Syntrophotalea carbinolica DSM 2380: one gene and its partner. The protein of the gene in region 1 interacts with the protein of each later gene in a pairwise test. Links are inferred from orthologs where the notes say so. Each region holds a gene or a part of one and is shown on either strand. Other genes may lie near its edges. The genes, in order: panC and PCAR_RS08410.

Region 1 (11,561 bases):
CAGGTATTTCTGGATGTAGGTTACGGCGGCCGGGCAGGCCGATGACAGGTACAGGCGGTTTTCCCCTTTGGCCAGATCGGCGGCCACCAGGGCCGATACATCCTGGGCACCCAGGGCGGTTTCACTGACGCCGGCAAACCCAAGTTTGCGCAGGGCCGCAATGATCTGGGTCGAGGGGATGTCCGGGAACTCGCTGACGTAGGATGGGGCGAGAGACACATAAACTCGATCGCTGGAAAGCAACATCCGTTTGGTCGGATCGAGGTCGTCCCGAACGCGCTTGGCGTTGGCGGGACATACCCTTACGCAGGTGCCGCAGGCCACGCATTTTTCAGGCACGATGCGGGCTTGCCCGTCAGCGACCTTGATCGCCTTGACGGGACAGTAGCGCACGCATTTGGAGCAGTCCTGGCATTCAGTTTCCCGGGTATAGATGGGGGGTTGAGCAGGCTGGTGCGGATTCATGACAGATGATACCCCTTGTGTTGGTCGTGTCGATGAATAGTGAGATGAACTTTGCCGTATGAACGTTAACGGTGCATGGATGAGGATCCGGGTCTTGCATCAATCGTTTGCGAAAAGGTTCTCTTTCAGGATCTCAACAATGTCGCTCTGATTTGCATGGGAAAAAATCTTGTCATCGATCTTGAAGACCGGGCCCTGGTCGCAGCGACCCTCGCAACGACTGCCGCGCAGATCGACCTCAGCGTCCAATTGGTGACGGGCGATGAACTCCTCGATGATTTCAAGGTTGCGGTCATTGCCACGGCTGAAACAGGAACTGCCCATGCAGATGACGATTTGTTTTTTCATAAGATTAGGTCTCCTCGATCCGGTGCGGACAGTCTCCTCCAGCCCCCTTGTTCAGGCACATCGCCGTTTCCGTCCACGCATCTTCCCCAATAGATGCATGGTGGTTAAAAAAGTAACAAGTGACGGCCATGCGCGTTTAAGTCTGATCATTTCCCGGTATTATAGGCCAAAGCCGCGGTTAAGTGAAACATTTCTGCACACGATATGATATTAAATGTTGTTTACGGTAAGTTCTTGCGTAGGCCCCATCCTTTATAAGCGTCGAGCCGGTCGGCGGCTGACGTATGTTTCAAATTTTCTTGTATCCTTGTTTATATGATATAGCCTCTTGATAAGACAATGAATATTTAAAGGGTAAGCTCTTCGGGAGAGGTTTGATGACAACGACGGAATCGGCATCGCAACCTATTGAGGTTCTTCATGGCACGGCGGAGCGGGCTCTCCGGATTCTGGCTCAGCGGCATGCCGGCCGCCGGTTACAGTCCCTGACGCTGTTGGCGCAACGTTTGACGGAGCGCGCGGCGCCGGCCGCTATTGCCGAGTTGGGGGAGCAGGCGCTGGCCGGGCTTCTGGAACAGATGCTCGAGATGCTTAAAAGTTGTGTCCAAGAAGAGGCGGTTGCGCTGCATCCCCTGGCAAAACCCGGCCGTTATTGGTTGGTTGCCTGTGTTGTCGATGTGCCCTATCTCTTCGATGCGGTGGTCGGATTCATCAAGCAGAGGGTCTTGCGGTTCCGGGTGGTGTCACATCCGCTGCTCAATGTGCGCATGGCAGAGGGCAAGGTTCGGCTGGTGCGGGGGGACAGGAAGGTCTCCCGGTTGTCGTTGATGGTTTTCGAGTTGCAGAGTTTCCTGCCGGAAGAGTCTCCCGAGCTGGTGGATGATGTGCGTCGACTCGTCCAGGGCATGACGCGGTTGGCCGAGGACCAGCCGGCACTCAAGCAGCGCCTGGAGAGTTTGCAGGATTTTGCTGCCGCCGACGGTTACGGCGCTTTCTGGCGATGGTTGCAGGCGGGTAATTTCGAACCGGTAGCGTACCGTTGTCTCGATATCCGCCTGCGTGGAGACGGCGAACTGGTGCTTTACCAGCAACATGATGCAACGGTGGGGTTTATTCCCGGAGACTGGGAGGTTTTTCCGGAGACGGGGCAGTGCTTGTGCGAAATGCCGATGCCGTTTCGACAGCGCATGTTACGTCATGAGACCGTCACCGTGGTTCCCGGAGAACAGCCGAGCCCGGTAAGACCCGAGGAGCCACTGTTGTTTCTGGCCCTGCGGGAAAATGTCGATCCGGAATTGTGCCGTGAACATGTTTTTGCCGGCATGCCGACCCCTCAGGGGCGGATGCAGGGCAATATGGGCTTGCCCCCTTTGCGGCGTCGGATTCAACAGGTTTTGCAATCCCTGGGGATTCGTCCTCACTGTCACGACTGGCGCAAAACCATGGAGATTCTCGATGGTTTCCCCACCATCGAGCTTTTTTTGATCCAACGTGTCGAATTAACACGTATCGTGCGGGCCCTGACGCAGCTTTATCGTGACGGCACGGTCAAGGTAGTGGCTGTGCCGGGGCTTGCCGCCGGTTGGTTGACACTGGTCATTATGCTGCCGAGACGTTTTTATTCCGCCGATAATCTGCATCGCATGGAAATCTACATGCAGCGCTATCTGCGGACCGACCAGTTGTCCCTTCGCATGGGGCAGGGGGGTGCGGATACGGTTACCCTGCAGGTACGCTGTCCCCTGGTCACCGGGCATGAACAGTTCGACGGTAGCAGGCTTGAACGCGCTCTGACCCGCATCGGCAGATCCTGGGAGGAAAAATGCGGACTGCTGTTGGAAAAACTACATGGCCCTGTCGAGGGGGCCCGTCTGACGTCCCGCTTCGTTCCGCTTTTTTCCCGCGAATATCGCGCTCTTGTACATCCGCGGTTTGCGGTACGTGACATCAAAGCTCTGGATACGCTGCTTGCTCGAAAACGTGAGCATTTTGCCCTGTGGGGGCCCCTGCCGGGGCCTGGCGGACAGCACCTGCTGCAATACTACGGTATGCGGGCTTTACCTTTGGGCGAAATCATGCCGGTGCTGGAAGATCTCGGTCTCGAGGTGGAGACCAATGTCGATTTCCAGATCGACCGGGATCAGCAGCGTTATTTCATACACAGTATCGCCGTGCGACTGCCGCCTTGCCACGATGGTGCCGCATCCATCCACGACCTGCTGCTCGATGCCCTGCAGGCCCTGCGTGACGGTTACGCCGAAAGCGATATTCTCAACCGGTTGGTGACGATCGGCGGCATGAGCTGGCGGCAGATTCACGTACTGAGGGCTTATCGCGATTACCTGCTGCAGTTGGGACATCCTTTCAGCCGGGGAGACGTCGGTCGGGCCCTGGTGACCCATGTTGCGACAGCGCGCCTGCTGTACAGCTATTTCGAGGCCAGGTTCCGGGGTCCCGGTGAAGTGCAGGCGTTGCGGCAAAAGGAAGCAGGGCAGTTGCCGGCGTTGCGACAGTCCATGGTGTCAGCTCTGTCCGAGGTGAAAGATTTACGTCAGGATACGATTCTGCGGATGCTGTTCAACTTGATCGACGCCACGGTGCGGACCAATTTTTTCCTGTGCGAAGAACGTCCCTGCTATCCCTTATCCTTCAAGATCGCGTCCATGGGGATTATCGACTTGTCGGCGCCGCGCCCGCTTTATGAAATATTCGTCCATTCTCCCCTGATGATGGGGATCCATTTACGTGGCGGCAAGGTGGCCAGGGGCGGCATTCGCTGGTGCGATCGCCATGAAGGGATGCGCGACGAGGTGTTGGGCCTCATGAACACCCAGATGATCAAAAATGCCTTGATCGTTCCGGTGGGTTCCAAGGGCGGGTTCATTGTCAAGCACCTGTCCGAACACCGGGAAAAGGTTCAGAAACAGGTGGCGCAGGCCTATGAGGATTTTATTCGCGGCATGCTCGATGTGACGGATAACCTCAAGGGCGGCGCGGCGCGGCGCCATCCCCAGTTGGTGGCTTACGACGACCACGATTCGTATCTGGTGGTCGCCGCCGACAAGGGGACTGCGCATTTTTCCGACCGGGCCAACCACATCTCCGCCGAGTATGATTTCTGGCTCGGCGATGCTTTCGCCAGTGGCGGCTCGCATGGCTATGACCACAAAAAGCTGGGTATTACAGCCCGCGGCGCCTGGGTCAGCGTTCGCAGACATTTCAGCGAGCTGGATGCGGATAGTACCGACCGGTCCCTGACCGTCATCGGTATCGGCGATATGAGTGGCGATGTTTTCGGCAACGGTTTGCTGCAGTCCGACACCGTGCGCCTGCTGGCAGCCTTCGATCATCGGCATATTTTTCTCGATCCCGATCCCGATCCCGCCCGTGCGTTTCGGGAGAGACAGCGGCTGTTCGCCCTGCCGCGCTCCAGCTGGGCCGACTACGATCCGCAAGCCATGTCGGCCGGCGGGGGCGTCTACCCGAGGAACAGCAAGGATATTCCGCTCTCGGCGCCGGTGCGGCGTTGGCTCGGAACTCGCCAGCGATCGACGGACGGCCCCGGCCTGATACGGATGATTCTGGCTGCGCCGGCCGATCTGTTGTGGAACGGCGGCATCGGAACCTACATCAAGGCCGATGGAGAGACCCATCAGGAGGTGGGGGATCATGCCAACGACGATGTGCGGATCGACGCCCGGGACCTGCGGGTGAAAGTGGTGAGCGAGGGTGGCAACCTGGGCTTTACCCAGCGGGCCCGTGTCGCCTACGGACTGGGCGGTGGCCGCATTAATACGGATGCCGTAGACAATGCCGGTGGCGTGGCCTGTTCGGATCGCGAGGTCAACCTCAAGATTTTCATGCGCCAGCTTCTCGAAAGCGGTCAATTGGCCAGCCGGGACGAACGCGACCGGATGCTGGAAGCCGTATCCGAAGAGGTCTGTCAGGCGGTGCTGGACGATTGCGGCAGGCAAGGACTGTGCCTCAGCCTGGATCAGGCCCGATGCGGGGACCGGCTGGAATCCTTTTTCGCCCAGATGGAAACCCTGGCCAACGCGGGTATCCTCGATCCGGAAGCGCACTATCTGCCGACCCTCAAGCAAACCATGGCGCGCTCCGAACCTGTCCTTGCCCGGCCGGAACTGGCCGTTTTGATGGCCTACAGCAAGATGCAGATGTACCACGCGGTGTTGCAGGGGGATTTGCCCGAGACGGCTTTCGGGCAACGTTGCCTGCGGGAATATTTCCCCTCCCGGCTGGTGCAGAGATTCGGGGAGGCCCTGCCGGCGCATCCTTTGGCGCGGGAGATCGCCGCCACCGTTATGACCAACCGGGTCATCAACCAGGCGGGTAGCGCCATGTGCGGCCGGCTCTGTCGGCAGACCGGGGCGGAGCTTACCAGGGTGGTCGGCCTGTATCTGTTGTTCGATGAAGCCCTTGGGGGGGCGCGAATCCGGGATGCGGTGGCCGGCAAAGATAACCCGTGGCCCGCTACGCAACAGTTGCAATGGCTGCTGCGCCTTGAGAAGACCCTGGAGGAGATGTGCCGATGGGCGCTTGTGCGCAATCTGACGATCGAACTGCGGACTTCCGTGGTGGAAGCCTTCCGCAAAGATATCGCCAGTTATCTTCGGATTCTCGATGAAATTCAACCGGAGCAAAGTCTGCAATCCCGGGCCGAAGCGGAGCGCCAGCTGGTCGCAGGTGGTTGCGAAAAAAATCTGGCGGCAAAATGTGCCGCATTGCATTATCTGGAAGATTTTTTGCCGGTAGCGAATCTGGCGCTATTGACCGGTAAAGACCTTTTGACCATGGCCCGGCTGCTGGCGGATACCAAACAGCGCCTCGGCTGGTACGAAATTGTCGAGCAGCTTGGCAGGGTGCAGGCGCTGGAGCGATGGGACAGGCTGGCCTGGCAGGCGTTGCACAGCAAGTTCGGTTCTCTGGGGTTCGATGTGGCCCTTGCCGTGTGGCGGGAAACCACGGGGGACTGCCAGCGCTTTTTAGCGCGGCGGGGGTCGCGTATGCGGGTGCTGCGCGAACAACAGGACCGCTTGCGTGGCAGTTCGCCTTTGGGGTATCATCCATTTGTGGTTCTGGTGGGGACTCTGGAGTCGTTGCTCGCGAGCGGCGACAGGGAAAAATCTGGACAGCCTCCCGGGACTATGCTATAGATGGCCACCTGAAACAGGCAGGCGCAGGCCCGGAACATGAGCCGGAGCCAAAAGATCGCCGCCTCGTTCAGCCAAGACTTATACCGCCTGGATCCATCGGACCGGGACGGAAGGCAGTTGCACCAGAGGGGGAGGCATACCGCTTCTACCGTACAGGCACAGCTCTTTCGGACGGCGTCCGGGGGGCTTTTTTTTTGCCGTGTATTTTCAATCCGGGCGCGTTACGGAGAGCGCGCATGCAAAAGCGTAAAACGGTACTCGATATTCAACGCATGAAAGCCGAGGGCGAAAAAATCGCCATGCTGACGGCTTACGATTATCCCTTTGCACGGTTGATGGACCTGGAAGGCATCGATATGGTGCTGGTCGGCGATTCCGTCGGTCCGGTGGTTGCCGGTTACGACCATACCTTGCCTGTAACCATGGACGAAATGATTTATCATTGCCGCGCCGTGGCGCGGGGGCTGGGCCAGGCGTTTCTGGTGGCCGACATGCCGTTTTTGTCCTACCAGGTCGATTTGCGCGAAGCCCGTCTCAATGCCGGTCGTCTGGTCAAAGAGGGTTGCGCCCAGGCGGTCAAGCTCGAAGGCGGAGAACCTGTTGCCGAAGTCATCCGGACTCTCGTGGATATGGACATTCCGGTGGTCGGTCATATCGGTTTGACTCCCCAGTCCATCCATCGTATGGGCGGCTACAAGGTGCAGGGCAAGCATGATCAGCAGGCCCGCCAGTTGATGCGCGATGCCCGGGCGGTGCAGGAGGCCGGCGCTTTTGCCGTCGTCCTCGAAGGTATTCCGGCGGGGCTGGCCGGTCAGATTACGGAGGCCCTCGACATTCCCACCATCGGCATCGGTGCCGGCGTCGATTGTGACGGCCAGGTGCTGGTGATTCACGATATTCTCGGTCTGTGCGAAAAATATTCTCCTCGCTTCGTTAAACGATATGCCGATGTGGCGTCCATCATACGCCAGGGGGTCAAGGAATATATCGGCGACGTGAAACAAGGTGTTTTCCCCGGACCCGAGCACAGTTTTTCCTGATACGAGGTTGTTTCAAATCCATATGGACATCATCAACGATATTGCCACAGTCCAGAGCCGCTGTCTCCAGGCGCGGCAAGCCGGTCAGCGTATCGCCTTCGTTCCGACCATGGGGTATCTGCATGAGGGGCATCTGTCCCTGATGCGCGAAGGGCGCAAGCGCGGCGATCTGCTGGTCGCCTCCATTTTTGTCAATCCTACCCAGTTCGGTCCCAAGGAGGACCTTGCGTCCTACCCGAGGGATCTGGAGCGCGATGCCGAGCTGGTCCGCGAGGTCGGTGTCGATATCCTGTTCCATCCGACGCCTGCAACCATGTATCCCAACGGTTACAAGACATACGTGCATGTCGAGGGGCTGACCAAGACCCTGTGCGGCGAAAGCCGGCCCGGACATTTTCGCGGCGTGACCACGGTGGTCTGTAAGTTGTTCAATATCGTTCAGCCCGACATAGCCCTGTTCGGGAGGAAAGATTTTCAGCAATTGGCCGTCTTGCGCCGCATGGCCGCGGACCTTAACCTGCCCGTGGAAGTTGTCGGGCTGCCGACGGTACGGGAAAAGGACGGTTTGGCCATGAGTTCGCGCAACGTCTTTTTGTCTGCCGAAGAGCGCAAACAGGCGCTGGCTCTGGTCGACGCTTTGCGGCAAGCCCGGGTTGCGGCGCATCATGGTGAGCACCACGCCCGGCGTCTGGTCGGCCTGGTCCGTGAACGCATCGGCAGAGAGCCGGACGCCCAAATCGATTATATAAAGATCTGTGACGGCGACACGTTGGAAGGTGTCGACCGGATAGATGCCAATTCGGTGCTGTTGATGGCAGTGCGAATCGGCCAAACGCGATTGATCGACAATAACTATATCCTTGAGGAGGTTTGACATATCCATGAAACGGAAAATGCTCAAATCCAAGATTCACCGCGCCACTGTGACCGGCGCCGACCTGCACTACGAAGGTAGTATCACCATCGACTCCGAACTGATGAAACAGGCCGATATCCTGCCTTACGAAGCCGTCGATATCTGGAATGTCACCTATGGCACCCGTTTTCAGACCTACGCCATAGAAGGACAGCCCGGTAGCGGCGTGATCTGCATCAACGGCGCCGCGGCGCGGATGGTTTCCAAGGGCGACATGGTGATTATCGCCAGCTGGATCGATATCGATGCCGACAAGGCTGCGGCTTACGAGCCGAAGCTGGTGTTTGTCGACGATAAAAACGTTCCCACCACGCAAAAAAGCGAAAATCCCGGGCAGGGCAGCCTGCGTAACGCTATCTGAGCGGCTTGCCATGGCGAGCGCCGAAACGATGATTTTCAGGGCCCGGTATCTGCTTCCCATGAGCGGGCCGTGCGTGGAAAACGGCGCGTTGCTGGTGCGCGACGGACGCATTGTCGAGGTCGGCAACGATCGCAGCCTGAAAGCCTGGGGCGATGCAGGGGAAACCGTCGATTTCGGCGAAGCCATATTGCTGCCGCCCATGGCCAACGCTCATACTCACCTGGAACTGACCCACGTTCCCTATTGGGACGCTTTCGGTCAAGACCGGGAAATTGCCGGTTTTACCGACTGGATGCTGCGTCTTATCGGGGTGTTGCGGGGCGTTCCGCAGGAAGAGTTCGGCGTATCCCTGCGCGATGGCATCCGACGATCGATCCGCTATGGTACCGGTGCCATCGGCGATATCCTTTCCCGAATCCATGCCAGAGACGCCTATGTGAGCACGCCGCTGCGGGGGCGCCTGTTTCTGGAAGCGCTGGGGCTCGACGCCGGGCGCAACCGGCAAACCCTCGACGTTCTGAGCAACCTTCTGGATCAGCCGGCCCCCGGGAAAATGATCTACGGTCTGGCACCGCATTCCATCTATACGGTGTCCGCCGATTTTCTGCAGCAATTATTCGAGCTGGCATCGCAGCGGCACCTTATGCAGTCGATGCATGTCGCCGAATCTCCCGAAGAGGTCTCTTTGATAAGGGATGGCGACGGTCCCTTTGCCGAACGCTTATATCCCCAGGTCGGATGGGGCGACAGGATTCCCCCGGCCCGGGGCCTGACGCCGGTCCATTGGTTGGCGCAGCATCGCTTGCTGAAAGCCGGCGATCTGCTGGTGCATGGCGTGCATGTGTCCGCCGAAGAGATTGAACTCCTTGCCGATGCGGGGGTGTACGTGGTGCTTTGTCCCCGTTCCAATCATCGGCTCGGTGTCGGTAAAGCCCCGGTGGCCGCCTATCGGGCCGCAGGGGTGCCGCTGGTGCTGGGTACCGACAGTCTGGCCAGCTGCGACAGCCTTTCCGTCTGGGACGAAGTGGCTTTTGCCCGACAGTGCTTCGGCGAGGATCTCGACGCGGCCAGTTTGCTGGAAATGGCGACCTATTACGGGGCTTGCGCTTTGGGGCTGGCCGGGGAAATGGGCGCTTTGGCACCCGGTTACGGCGCACATTTCCAGGTATTGCGACCTGCGCAATTGCCGTCTCTGCCCGATCTCCCAGACTTTTTGTGCCGTCCCGGGCGTACCGATGAGGTGGACGCGCTGTTTCTCGATGGCAAACCTTGCAATCCTTCCATGGCCTCTTTATAATTCCTTTGCATCAGGCAACTTTTTCACGGGTACGCATTCGTGGCGAGACGCTGAAATTTTCGGGCGCAAGCGCCATACGGTGCTATGCGATTCGCCCATAGAAGGGTCCTTGTATGGCTCGCGTATCGGTTCTGAAACGTTTTTTACGGAAAAAACTGCGTCGCTATTTTTTCGCCGGCCTGCTGGTGCTGGTGCCGGTAGGACTGACCATCGTCGTGGTGCGATGGATTGTCAGCCTGATGGACGGCTTGCTGGTGCGCATGCTGCCGCTGCGCTGGCAACCCGAGCAGCTGTTCGGATTTGCGGTGCCCGGCCTCGGCGTGGTATTGACTTTCCTGCTGATTATTTTTACCGGCGTGCTGGCTACCAACTATTTCGGGCACAAGCTGGTGCGTGCTTCCGAAAAACTGGTCTACCGCATTCCCCTGGTCAAGGGGATCTATACCCTGTTCAAGCAGGTGGCCGACACGGTTCTCAGCAGCGATCGCCAGGGATTTCGCAAGGTTGTTCTCATCGAATACCCGCGCAAGGGCCTCTGGTCCATCGGCTTCGTTACCGGTGTCAGCGAGGGTGAGCTGCAGCGCATCACGGCGCGGCGGGTGATCAACGTTTTTATACCGACCACCCCCAATCCGACCTCGGGCTATTACATCCTGGTGCCGGAGGAAGACACCTGCGTACTCGGGATGACGGTGGAAGAAGCTTTCAAGCTGATCGTCTCCGGCGGCATGGTGTCGCCGCCCGATCGCTATAAGGGCGTTCCCGTCGCAGGCGCTGCGGCCAGCAGCTTCCCGTCAGAGGATGGTCGGTAACAAACCTTTCGTTTTCCGGCATGGGAACCAGAGCGAGGTAGTTCAGCCATGATGCAGGAAACTGGAACCGTCGTCGAACTTCGCGGATGCCATGTGGCCATGGTGCTTTGCCGCAAGAGCACCTTTTGTGCGGGCTGTGCTGCCATGGGGCTCTGTCATGTCGGCGATGACGGGCGTTCCATGCTGGTGGAGACTCATAATGTGCTCGGTGCCGTGGTCGGCGACAAGGTGCGGCTGGCCAGTCGCGCCGGGCAGTTCCTGCTGGCGTCCTTTCTGCTCTATGTGGTGCCGCTGCTGGCCCTGATCGGCGGCGCTGTGCTGGGCGAGATTATCGGCGCCTTTTATACGTTACGCATCGACCCCAATCTGCTGGCGGCGATATTCGGCCTAAGCTTTTTGGTGGGATCTTTTTTCATCATCCGCATAGGGAGCCGCGCCATTCCGCGCGGGACTTTTATGCCGGAAATCATCGAAATACTGCCCGGCGAGGAGTGCAGCGAAGAACAACATGGGTATTAAAATCATTGCAAATAACAAAAAAGCCTACCACGACTATTTCATAGACGAGGTTCTGGAAGCCGGCATGGTGCTGCTCGGTACCGAGGTTAAATCGCTGCGCCTGGGCAAGGCCAATCTTAAGGATGCCTTCTGTCGCATCATGGGCGGAGAGTTGTACGTCAACAATCTGCATATCAGCCCCTACGAATTCGGCAACCGCGAAAATGCGGATCCGACCCGTGCCCGCAAGCTGTTGGTGCATCGCGCCGAACTCGACAAACTGGCGCGTAAAGTCGATGAAAAGGGACTTTCCCTGGTGCCGACCAAGCTCTATTTCAAGGAAGGGCGGGTCAAGATCGAAATTGGTATCGCCCGCGGTAAAAAACTGCATGATAAACGCCAAACCCTTAAGAGCAAAGAGGCCGATCGCGAAATGGCCCGCGCCCTGCGCGACCGGCATTAAGCCTTCATATCCCTTGGCTTTTTTTGCCAGTCGTGCGATAATGCAGATGTTCCAAAAAGCAATTCAGCGTGTCGGGTCTTCGGATCCGACATTTTATACTCAAAATCAACAAGAATCATGGGGGTGACACGGTTTCGACGGGGATTGGAAGCGAAGGTGGCATGCCGGGGACGCCAGTTGGCCTCGT
Region 2 (11,586 bases), 380 kb from region 1 along the record:
TTTCAGCCCCATCGATGTCGGTGAACAGGTTTTCCGTACATCCATTGTCTTGCTGTTGGTCAGCTCCGTATCCTTTTTTATCTCCAGGGATTTACGCAATCCGTTTCTGATGGCGCTGCTTTTCATGTCGGGTATGCTCATCGCTTTTCAGAGTGAACAACTGGGGCTTTCCGGCGACGGTTTCATGCTTTCTCAGTCGATATTCAGCAATCTGTTGTTTTTCGTGGGAGGGTTGCTGGTTGTTTATAAGGTCCTGTTTCGGAATGGTGAGCGTCTTCTGTATCAGCCGTCGATGGATTTTCTGCTGTTTGCCATGGCGCTTTCCCTGGCGATTATCTCGCCGGAGTTGAAGCTGACCTATCGATTGCATGAGGTTATCCTCAAGGGGATGGTGCTGTTCATTTCGTTTAAGATCCTGGCGGTTCATTCGCGGCTGATGCTTCGGTGGGTGTTCTGGGGTATTCACGGCCTGCTGCTTACGTTTGTGTTGCGTGGTATGTAAGGTTTATACGGTTCTTTTCAACCCCTTAATTTCACACGACAGTTGGGGAAGAAAAAAAACGCATGGCCGAAAACTTTTTTGTTGCATTGGGTTCGGCCATTTGCTATAAGTTGTCTCGCTTCAAGCCGAAGTGGTGGAATTGGTAGACACGCTAGGTTCAGGGTCTAGTGGCCGTAGGGCCGTGGGAGTTCGAGTCTCCCCTTCGGCACCATTCAAAAGAACCCCTTGTTGATCAAGGGCTTAAACCTGGATTCACTCTGTTGGTACCAAGTCTGGTACAAGCCGAGAGGAGCCAGGTTTTTTTATGCCCCATTTCCGTATTCCCTCAAGTGCGCCGCTCATTTTTACCTCCATTTCAAGGGTTGCTGCTAAGCGTCCATTCAGAACTGTGAACCTGAAGGCTGCTTGTCCATTGATGATTCTAAGTTTACCTCCTGATCCTTCTGGTCAACCGTTGCCTGAAGGACCATATGTGCGGGATTCGAAGGGTGGGAGCTTGTGCTATCTTCTTGAGCCTGCCATATGTTCATGGTACCTTTCCAATCTTTTAAGGTCGTTGCATATCATTCCAAGGAGGCTACATGCGGCTCAGGGTCCCTACGATTTGTCTTATTTTGTTGTTGGTCGTTACGTCTTTCGCCTGGGCCGGTTTCTTTGAGGAGGGGCTTCAGGCATACGATGCCGGGGATTTTGGGAAAGCGTATAGCTTGTGGCTTTCCGCAGCCAAGCAGGGAAGTGTTGTTGCTGTATACAACATCGGTACCATGTATGATAAAGGGCAAGGCGTACCGCAAAATTCCAAACGGGCAGTGAGTTTATACCAGTTAGCTGCTGAAAAGGGGTATGTCAAAGCTCAATATAACCTTGGTGTTCGCTATAAAGAAGGCCAAGGCGTACCTCAAGATTACAACGAAGCAGTGAAGTGGCTCCGTTTAGCTGCTGAACAGGGGCATGCCAGCGGGCAATATCTTCTTGGTGCTATGTGTTGCAATGGAAAGGGCGTACTCCAAGATTACAAGGAAGCTGCGAAGTGGCTCCGGTTAGCTGCTGAACAGGGTCATGCTAGCGGGCAATATCTTCTTGGTGCTATGTATTGCAATGGAAAGGGCGTACTCCAAGATTACAAGGAAGCTGCGAAGTGGCTCCGGTTAGCTGCTGAGCAGGGGCATGCTGGCGGGCAACATATTCTTGGTACTATGTATTGCAATGGAAAAGGCGTACCTCAAGATTACAAGGAGGCTGCGAAATGGTTCCGGTTAGCTGCTGAGCAGGGGGATGCCAAAGCTCAATTGAATCTAGGGTTTTTATATATCCAAGGCTTGGGTGTTACACAAAGCAATATAGATGCTTATGCGTGGTGGGTTGTGTCCGCTGCAAACAATAATCAGAAGGCTCATGAAAACATGAAGGCTGCACAAGGTCAGTTATCACCTTCCGAAATTGAAAAGGGGCAGCGACGGGCCAAGGAAATCTGGGAGAGAATCAATAAGTAGGAAAGGTTTTGTATTCACTATCCTTTTGCTTGACGATGAGTCGGGATAGTGGTACAAACACTGGCACTAAAACTGGTACGAAAAAGTCACCTGAAAGAGCAGCCATGAGCTATCCCAGTGGTTGTTGCAAGATCTTGATTCAGGGTGAATGTAGAAAGGTCAAAATCAAGTTAACTACTTGAAAATATGACCCTTCGCTTCAAGCCGAAGTGGTGGAATTGGTAGACACGCTAGGTTCAGGGTCTAGTGGCCGTAGGGCCGTGGGAGTTCGAGTCTCCCCTTCGGCACCAAAGAAATCAAAGGGTCGGCGATTGAATCGCTGGCCCTTTTTTCTTTGGCATAGTCAACGGTAGATGGGATGGTTGTCTTGTGACGATGACTTCCAGCTTTTCTCGGTGTACCTTCACGTTAAAATGATATTGCGTGAAGTACGGTTATTGATTTCGCTGCTTTTGCTTACGATCTCGGGACATGGATGCTTACATGCCGAGGTTCCAAGGGACTCCCGAATGGATGAGCGTGAAGCTATAAAGCGTTGCCCCTTGTTTGCCGGGGTCACCGATAAAGATCTGGATGACCTGACGGGCATCGCCCGGCGGCAGAAGTATGTCAAAGGGCAGATGGTTTTTTCCGAGGGGGATGACGCCACGGGGTTCTTTATTCCTATCGAGGGCAAGGTGAAGATATTCAAATTGTCTCCGGATGGTCGTGAACGCATTTTACGTATTGCCCATCCGGGCCGGACTTTTGCCGAGGCCGCCATTTTCGACGTGGGTGTTTTCCCTGCTTATGCGCAGGCGATTGAGGATTCGGTTCTGTTGTTTTTTCCCAAACAGGCGATTCTTAATCTTCTGCATTGCAATGCGCAGCTCGCCATTAACATGATCGGTGGTATTTCGCGAATCCTGCGAGAACTCATGGATCATATGGAATCCCTGACATTCAAGGATGTGCCTTCGCGGCTAGCTCGCTATCTGCTCGATTTGTCTGAGATGAAGCAGCGGGAAGTCCGATTGCCCGTTTCCAAGACGCAATTGGCGGCCAATCTGAATACGGCGGGTGAGACATTGTCCCGCTCGTTGCGTAAGATGTCCGACGAAAATCTTATTGCGGTTAGGGGGCGGAATATTGAAATCCTGAATTTTCAGGGGCTCCTGGACCTGGCAGCCAAATACAAGGAATAGCTAGCATCCGGTAGGTGGTTTAATTACGAGCGTGCAGCATATCGCCTGATCGGCGTCTCTTTTTTACTCGGTTTTTGGGAGCTACATGGTCACGACAACAACCAATTTGATTGTGCGCTATGCGGAAACCGACGCGCAAGGCGTGGTGCATCACGCCAATTATCTGGTCTGGTTTGAAGAAGCGCGATCCGATTTTCTGCGCCAGCAGGGGTTGGCCTATAGCGACATGGAGCGCGACGGATTTTACGTGGTCGTTTCGGAGGTCGCCGCCACGTATCGGGCCCCTGCATTTTATGAAGACCGGATATGCATAGAGACGACTTTGGCAAAAGCCCGCAGTCGGCTTCTGGAGTTCACCTATCGGATTCGAAACAGCGACGCTAAATTGTTGGTTGAAGGGCGTACGCGGCATATTGTAGTGGGGGCTGACAAGAGACCTGTGTCCTTGCCTAAACCGGTATTGGAAAAACTTTTGGCTGCCCGTCCGTAAAGATTCGTTTGCCGGACAAAGCAGGTCTCGGCACGGATTGGTGGCAGGTCGAAATTGGGGCAATATTTTATTGACTTGTTCCGCACCGCTTGATATAAATTCAATCACTTCGGGCGTTTAGCTCAGCGGGAGAGCACTGCCTTCACACGGCAGGGGCCACTGGTTCAATCCCAGTAACGCCCACCATAAATTCAAGGGGTTAGATCATGTAGATCTAACCCCTTTTTTAATTTGATCAGCATATGGACTCAACAGCCCGCCTGGCAACAGGGCGGGCTGTTTTATTTACCGGAGATAAGAGATCAATAATTCCACATTTCAATCGGAGCGTGCGAATCTGACGGATTCGATTAACCTAGTGCATACTGCAGACCTCCGGGCGATAGGCCAGTAAAACGACATGCAACTCTTTTTCCAGTTTTTGCACCTTTTCGAGGTCTTCCTCGCAAAGCTGTTTAACGGTGTTGTGAGGCTCCAGGGCGAGGATGCAGGCTCCCAGTTCTTTTTCCAGATGGCGAATTCGGGTTATGGACGATTCATCAAGATTGTTCGCTATTTTGTAAGATTCAGTGGCCATGATGAACTCCTTTGCTGCGGGGGGAGAAACATACTCTGCTGCCATAATTCCAAGTTAAATGCTGGCTCTATTTTTTGTCAACCATGGTTGCCGGATATCCGTCTAAAACTAAGAGGACCTTCCGGTCAAGGCATCAGATGGCTGTTGGTTGCCGGGGAACGATGCCTTTTCGGTTTCGCAACGCGCTCAATCTATGCTGACATCAGAACCTGGGCGTGTCTACCGTTTGCCGTGTTGATAGAATAGAAGTCGAAGCGTTTAGCACAGGGGGGGGGATCTCCCTGTTTAATTGAAAACGAAAGGAGGCTATATGCGATATTTCGGAGTGTTCACCGCATTTTTTACCGTGATTTTCCTGGCAGCCGGTTCGGTCACGGTATCGGCCATGCGATGTGGGAATAGGATCGTGGGAGAGGGTGACACCAAAGCCGAGGTGCTGGTCAAATGCGGCCAACCTTTATTGCGGGAATACATTGGTGAGGATGTCGAAATGGAATACGGCTACGGTACCTACAGCAAGCGTATTGTGGAAGAGTGGACGTATAATTTCGGCCCAAGCAAGTTCATGCAGATTCTGCATTTTCGAGGGAACAAGCTTATCGAAATAAGAAACGGCGACAAGGGGTTTTAGTGGCGGTTTGTGGGCTTATTCGGCAAGTTTGCCCCGACCGCTGCCGACGCCTCGTTTCGAAGCGCGAATGAAATCGATAAGCATGCGCACATCGGGTGTCACCTCTTTTTGAGATTCCAGCTCCTGGATGCTGTCTTCGAGGCGTTTCCCGGTGCGGAAAATGGCTTTGAAAGCTCGTTTAACGGCAAGAATGCGGGAGGTGTCGAAACCGTTGCGTCGCATGCCGATCAGGTTGACGGAACGGATCCAGCTCATTTCGTCGTTGATGCAAAAAGGCGGCACATCCTTGGTGGCGCCAGAGCCGCCACGCATCATGGCCAGCTCGCCGATACGCACAAATTGGTGTACCTGGCAGTTGCCCGAGATGATGGCGCGATTGCCGACTTCGACGTGGCCGGCCAGTAGGGCGCCGTTCACCAGGATGACGTGGTCGCCAATGCGACAATTGTGGGCGATATGGCTGTTGACCATAAAAAAGTTGTTGTTGCCTATGACGGTTGAGGTGTTCTCGCGGTTGCCTCGATGGACGGTGACGCCCTCGCGAAAAATATTATGGTCCCCAATAACGGTATGGGCTTCCTCCTGGTTGTAACCGATGTCCTGCGGGGCCTGCCCGATGACGGCATAGGGGAAGATCTGGTTGCCGTTGCCTATCGTTGTCCAGCGACCGATATGCGCACCATGCATGAGGCGGGTGCCGGCTCCGATGGTGACGTTGGCGTCGATGAAGACATTGGGGCCGATCTCGACATCTTCAGCCAGGTTGACGGACGAGTCGATGATTGCGGTTGGATGGATGATGGCCATAATGGCTCCTTCGACGATAAGGTGGTTAATGAAGCGCGAGGTTTTTCAGCTGGTTCGGTGCTGCCCCGATCGCCTATATACTGCCGCAAATAGGGCTGGCATACAAGGGTTTTCGATGGGGTCAGATTCCAGAAGATGGTCGGACTTCGCAAATCTTCGGACAAACATGAGGTCGGTGAATATTCTTGCGACGATTTGATCTCTGCCGCCATGGCTTTCCCGCAAAATTTTATAATCCCTTGTAATTCCCCCCCGTTAGTCATGACAAGCTTCCCGGTCAGTGAGGTTTGCGCAGTCTCTTGCAAGGTAAAGTGCATCTGATAAGCTGAAAATGATCATGTTCGCTGCTTTGTGCAGTTTACCGTGGTGTGATAGCGAAAAATCACTAAGGGCCAGGAGTTATCGTGATGACGACAATACAGAATTTCATTGGTGGTCAATGGGTGCCCCCATCGACGGGCGAATATGGACAGAGTGTGAATCCCGCCCATGATATGGAGGTGGTAGCACGGTATCCCTTAAGTGCCAAGTCCGATGTCGATCGAGCGGTTCAGGCCGCAGTCGATGCATTTCCGGGGTGGAGGGCCATGCCCGCGCCAAGGCGTGCCGAGATTCTGTTCAGGGCGGCTGAAATTCTCTGCCGTCGCAAGGATGAGCTTGGGCAGTTGGTAACGCGTGAAATGGGGAAGGTCTTGTCTGAGGGCCTCGGCGATGTGCAGGAAGCCATCGATATGGCCTATTTTATGGCCGGTGAAGGGCGTCGCCTGCAAGGCGAGACGGTGCCTTGCGAACTTCCGAATAAAGACGCCAAGTCTTTTCGGGTTCCATGGGGCGTATTCGCTCTGATAACCCCCTGGAACTTTCCCATAGCCATCCCTTCATGGAAAATCTTCGCCAGTCTCATCTGCGGCAATACGGTCGTATTTAAACCTTCCTCCGATTCGCCTTTGTGTGCGACGCGCCTGGTGGAGGTGTTGGAAGAGGCCGGCATGCCCCCGGGGGTTGTAAATATGATCACCGGTGCCGGGGAAACAGTAGGCGAGACACTCGCCATGCATCCTGATGTTCAGGGCGTATCTTTTACCGGTTCCTGTTCCGTCGGCGAAGCGCTGGCTTGTTCCGTGGCCCAATTGCATCGGCCCATTGCCATGGAAATGGGCGGAAAAAATGCCATCCTGATTATGGACGATGCCGACCTGGATCTGGCCCTTGAAGGTGTGTTGTGGGGCGCGTTCGGAACGACAGGGCAACGATGCACCGCCGCCAGTCGCATTATCGTGCATGAAAAAGTGTACGATGAGTTCCTCGATCGTCTGGTGCGGGCCGCCAATGCCATGCGCCTGGGTGACGGACTCGAAAAAGATACCGACGTCGGCCCCTTGATCAACCGGCGGGCATTAAACAAAGTACTCAACTATATACGCATCGGTAAAGATGAGGGGGCGCGGTTGTGTTGCGGCGGCAACCAGGCCAAGCACAATGGGCTTACCGAAGGCTACTTTGTCGAACCGACGGTTTTTTCCAACGTGACGCCAAGTATGCGCATTGCTCAGGAAGAGATCTTCGGACCGGTGGTGTGCCTGATAAAATGTGACTCCTACGAACAGGGCATTGCCATCGTCAATCAAAGCCGCTTCGGTCTGTCCACGGCGATTTATACGCGCGATGTAAACATTTCCGCACGGGCAGAAGGGGACTTGGACTCCGGGTTGGTGTATATCAACGCCAGCACCATCGGCGCTGAAATTCAATTGCCTTTCGGTGGGTTTAAGCATTCGGGGTCAGGTCATCCGGAGGCTGGTGGACGTATGGGGGCACTTGATTTCTTTTCCCGCATCAAGGTGGTGTATCGCGATTTCAGCGGTAAATTGCAGAAGGCCCAGATCGACATAACCTGAAAATCCAACTATGAGCCGATATGAAGCCTATGCGCATTCTTATTTTGGGGGCGGGCGGCCGCGATTTCCATAATTTCAACCTGTTGTATCGCCACCGCAGGGATGTGGAGGTCGTGGCTTTTACCGCATCACAGATTCCGTTTCAGGTGGGACGCCTGTATCCTCCGGAGTTGGCCGGCCCTCTTTATCCCGACGGCATACCGATTCTTGCCGACGACGGCCTGGAGGCGCTGGTCGGTCGACTCAAAATCGATGCGGCGGTGTTTTCTTACAGTGACATATCCCATGTTCGGGTCATGGAAATCGCATCGCGTCTTTTGGCGGCCGGTTGCGATTTTTATTTTATCGGTGCCGACCGTACCATGCTCCAGTCCGGTTTGCCTGTTATTTCGGTGTGTGCTGTGCGCACGGGGTGCGGCAAAAGTCCTGTTACCCGATTTTTGTGTCGGGCATTGCGCCAGCAGGGTCGCAACCCGGTCGTGGTGCGCCATCCCATGGCTTACGGTCGTCTCGAACGTCGAGCGGTACAGTCGTTTCGTTCTTCGGAAGATCTCGATGCCCAAGGTTGCACCCTTGAAGAGCGCGAAGAGTATGAGCCTTTGCTGCAACTGGGAGTGCCGCTTTTTGCCGGTATCGATTACGAGGCTATCCTTAAGGTCGCAGAAAAAGCCGGGGATGTATTGATTTGGGATGGCGGTAATAACGATACGCCATTTTACCGTCCGGATCTGGAGATCGTTCTTGTCGATCCTTTACGGGCAGGAGATGAGCTGTCTTATTATCCAGGCTATATCAACGTCTTGCGCGCTCATCTTGTCATCGTCGGCAAGTTCGACGGCGTTCCTCCGGAAAAACTCGGCCTTGTTCTCCAAAATTTGCAACGGACCGTACCTGAAACTAGGGTGATACAGGGCGATCTGTCCGTATCCGCGGAGGATCCGGGGGCGGTGGCCGGCAGGCGGGTCCTGGTTATCGAGGATGGCCCTACGGTGTCTCATGGCGGGATGGCTTTCGGTGCCGGGGTGGTCGCTGCCAGGCGTTTTGGGGCTGCGGAGATTGTCGACCCCCGTCCCTTTGCAACAGGCAGCTTGAAACAGGTGTTTATGGATTATCCGAAACTGGCCTCGATCATCCCTGCCATGGGGTACAGCAAGGCCCAGCTGAACGATTTGAAAGACACTATCGATGCCGTTCCCTGCGATCTTGTTTTATCGGCGACCCCGGTTGATCTCGGCCGACTCATACCTATAGCCAAACCTCTTATTCGGGTGGGGTACGAATTCAAGGAGTTGGTTCCCGGCGCTTTGATGACCGAAGTTCTCCGAATGTTGGCCAAATTCGATAAGGCGAGGGGGGTATCATAGGGGCGCCTCACCCTTCAGCGCAAGTACGCCATAACCTGTCCTTGTTTCCCTTGTCTCGCGTTGATCTCCGTATCTTCGTTGTCGGTCCTTTTCTTTATCCGTTTTTATTGGCGCGAACTGGTTTGAGCCCATAAAGAAAATCTTGACAGATACGCGCGGCAGTGTAGGATATTTGCGGCTTGAAGATATCGTATACGGAAGGCGAAATCGCCGAGTGCCGGAAATGCTGATAAATTATCTAGATCTATCGGCTATTCATTATTTTTTCCGACTGGGATGCAATACGTTAGGGAGTATTTTTTTCTTCTTTCCTTAATTTCCAGCGGGGTGTATTTTGTTCATTCATGATGACTAGGAGGTAAAGTGCTGCTCTTTGATGACGAAAAAAACGGGATGCTCGAGATGGCCAGGATGATTTGCGCGGCAGCGCGGACGGCACCCAAGGGGCGCAGCATGGATCTTTTGACCACCGCCATCGTTGATGGGGAAGAAAAAGATCGATTGGCTGAGCGTATGCGGCATATCGGCAAAAGGGATGGGCTGGCTTTTTTTGAACGCGATGCCGGCAATGTCAGTCAGGCTCAACTTATCATTTTATTTGGCAACAAAAATCAGCCTCTGGGGTTGCCCAAGTGCGGATATTGCGGTTTCGACAGTTGTCAGGAGCTCAAGCGGGCCGGCGGCGTCTGTGCTTTTAACAGCGGCGATCTCGGTATCGCCATCGGTTCAGCCGTCAGTAGGGCCGCCGATCTGCGTATTGACAACCGCATTCTCTACACGGCGGGCAAGGCGGCTCTCGAACTCGGGTTACTGGGAGAAGACATCGCTCTGGCTTACGGTCTTCCTCTCTCGATAACCGGTAAAAATCCGTTTTTTGATAGAAAATGATTGAAGGGATGGCTGGCGAGGAGTGGTTTGATATCGTCGATGACGACGATCGGATTGTCGGTCGGGCAACCCGAGCCGACTGTCACGGCAATCCCGGCCTGATACATCGCGTTGCGCATGTTTTGGTTTTGAACCGCAAAGAGCAGATTCTTCTGCAAAAACGGTCCATGTCGAAAGATGTGCAACCGGGGCGCTGGGATACCAGTGTCGGAGGGCATCTTGATCCGGGCGAGTCTTATCTCGACGCCGCCTTGAGGGAGATGCGGGAAGAGCTGGGGATTGTCGACGTGCCTCTTCAGTTTCTCTATCATTCGCGTATCCGGAACCATTTTGAATCAGAGAATGTCGCCACATATTTGACGCGTTACAATGGTGAAATTCGTTTCGATCCTAGCGAAATTGATGCGGTTCGTTTTTTCTCCGCTGAGGACATTGTCAGCAGGCTCGGCACGGGATATTTTACGCCTAATTTCGAAGAAGAGTGGCAAATGTATAGCAAATGGTGTTAGTGTCCCTCCGTTGGCATTAAGAGCCAGGTGTCGTTGACTTTATCCTGTGGCATTTCGGTCAGGTTGTGTTTAAATAATAGTCAGCGTTTATGCCATTTTGTCTAAATATTGGGCACTGACAACGGGGTGTGGACGGTACGGGTTCCGTAAGGTTTTCATGGAACGCACGAAACTCCTTGAAAATCATATAGATAGTCTTTTTATGTTTGAAGGTAACGGTTTTGGCAGTTAATTTGCTTGTTCTTGCGAACAAGTTCGTAGAAAGACCGCTGCCAAGGATCTATGAGGAGACCGGCGCTGCTCCAGTAGCCGGCTACGGTGATAACGGGCGGCGAGGGCTGTCGAGGAACATCGTCTGCAGGAGGCCGATTGATGAGGAAAATTGAGGCAATTATCAAACCTTTTAAACTCGATGAAGTTAAAGAGGCGCTGAATGAGGTTGGTATCCAGGGTCTTACTGTCACCGAAGCCAAGGGATTCGGCAGACAGAAAGGGCATACCGAACTGTATCGCGGTGCTGAGTATGTGGTCGACTTCATCCCTAAAATTAAAATCGAAATCATCATCAACGACGATATGGTTGCCAAAGTGATCGAAACAATCAGTGATGCGGCTCGTACCGGTCGCATCGGTGACGGTAAGATCTTTGTGAGCCCTGTTGATGAAGTTGTTCGCATCCGCACGGGTGAATCAGGTGAGGACGCGCTGTAGGCCGGCCTAGTTTCCGGATCTTACGGTTATCTTTATTTCAGTCAAAGGAGTAATCGCAATGACGCCTAAAGAGGTAATGGAGTTCGTCAAGGAAAACAACATCCAGATGGTGGATTATAAATTCCTCGACTTTGTCGGTATTTGGCAGCATGTTTCGGTACCCATTTGTGAATTCAGCGAAGAGACTTTCGAAGAAGGTCTCGGTTTCGATGGCTCGTCCATTCGTGGCTGGCAGCCTATCCATAACAGCGATATGGCTATTATCCCCGATCCCAAAACTGCCAAGCTGGATCCTTTCATCAAGGTTCCGACCTTGAGCCTGATTTGCAACATTATCGATCCTATTACCAGAGAAGGTTACTCTCGCGACCCTCGCTTCATTGCCCAGAAAGCTGAAGCGTACCTCAAGTCGACTGGTATCGGCGATACTGCTTTCTTCGGTCCCGAGCCCGAATTCTTCATCTTTGACGATGTTCGTTATGCCTCCAGCTGCAACGAGTCTTTCTACAGCGTCGACTCTACTGAAGGTATC

The links.
Region 2: the proteins of panC (region 1) and PCAR_RS08410 interact in binary tests that used the Escherichia coli proteins (3 or more experiments, as listed by UniProt). The link is inferred for Syntrophotalea carbinolica DSM 2380 from one-to-one orthologs.

What each region holds. Positions count from the first base shown.
Region 1 is NC_007498.2:2,135,301-2,146,861, reverse strand. Bases 6,069-8,975 are described here. They hold panC (pantoate--beta-alanine ligase), read left to right. Parts: upstream 6,069-7,049; coding sequence 7,050-7,901; downstream 7,902-8,975. Other genes in these bases: PCAR_RS10130 (amidohydrolase family protein), read left to right, coding at 8,315-8,975; panD (aspartate 1-decarboxylase), read left to right, coding at 7,909-8,304; panB (3-methyl-2-oxobutanoate hydroxymethyltransferase), read left to right, coding at 6,224-7,027. Outside these bases: PCAR_RS10160 ([Fe-Fe] hydrogenase large subunit C-terminal domain-containing protein), read right to left, coding at 1-465; PCAR_RS10155 ((2Fe-2S) ferredoxin domain-containing protein), read right to left, coding at 565-813; PCAR_RS17875 (NAD-glutamate dehydrogenase domain-containing protein), read left to right, coding at 1,191-5,987; more of PCAR_RS10130, read left to right, coding at 8,976-9,601; PCAR_RS10125 (DUF502 domain-containing protein), read left to right, coding at 9,715-10,413; PCAR_RS10120 (SoxR reducing system RseC family protein), read left to right, coding at 10,462-10,932; SsrA-binding protein SmpB, read left to right, coding at 10,922-11,374. UniProt on the Escherichia coli protein: Catalyzes the condensation of pantoate with beta-alanine in an ATP-dependent reaction via a pantoyl-adenylate intermediate.
Region 2 is NC_007498.2:1,744,256-1,755,841, forward strand. Bases 8,655-11,586 are described here. They hold PCAR_RS08410 (NUDIX hydrolase), read left to right. Parts: upstream 8,655-9,830; coding sequence 9,831-10,343; downstream 10,344-11,586. Other genes in these bases: PCAR_RS08400 (GTPase), read left to right, coding at 8,655-8,946; PCAR_RS08405 (ferredoxin domain-containing protein), read left to right, coding at 9,310-9,834; PCAR_RS08415 (P-II family nitrogen regulator), read left to right, coding at 10,716-11,054; glnA (type I glutamate--ammonia ligase), read left to right, coding at 11,113-11,586. In the rest of the region: PCAR_RS17805 (MraY family glycosyltransferase), read left to right, coding at 1-502; PCAR_RS08355 (tetratricopeptide repeat protein), read left to right, coding at 1,084-1,995; PCAR_RS08365 (Crp/Fnr family transcriptional regulator), read left to right, coding at 2,505-3,179; PCAR_RS08370 (acyl-CoA thioesterase), read left to right, coding at 3,265-3,669; PCAR_RS08380 (hypothetical protein), read right to left, coding at 4,025-4,246; PCAR_RS08385 (DUF2845 domain-containing protein), read left to right, coding at 4,557-4,877; lpxA (acyl-ACP--UDP-N-acetylglucosamine O-acyltransferase), read right to left, coding at 4,893-5,684; PCAR_RS08395 (aldehyde dehydrogenase family protein), read left to right, coding at 6,092-7,582; more of PCAR_RS08400, read left to right, coding at 7,603-8,654.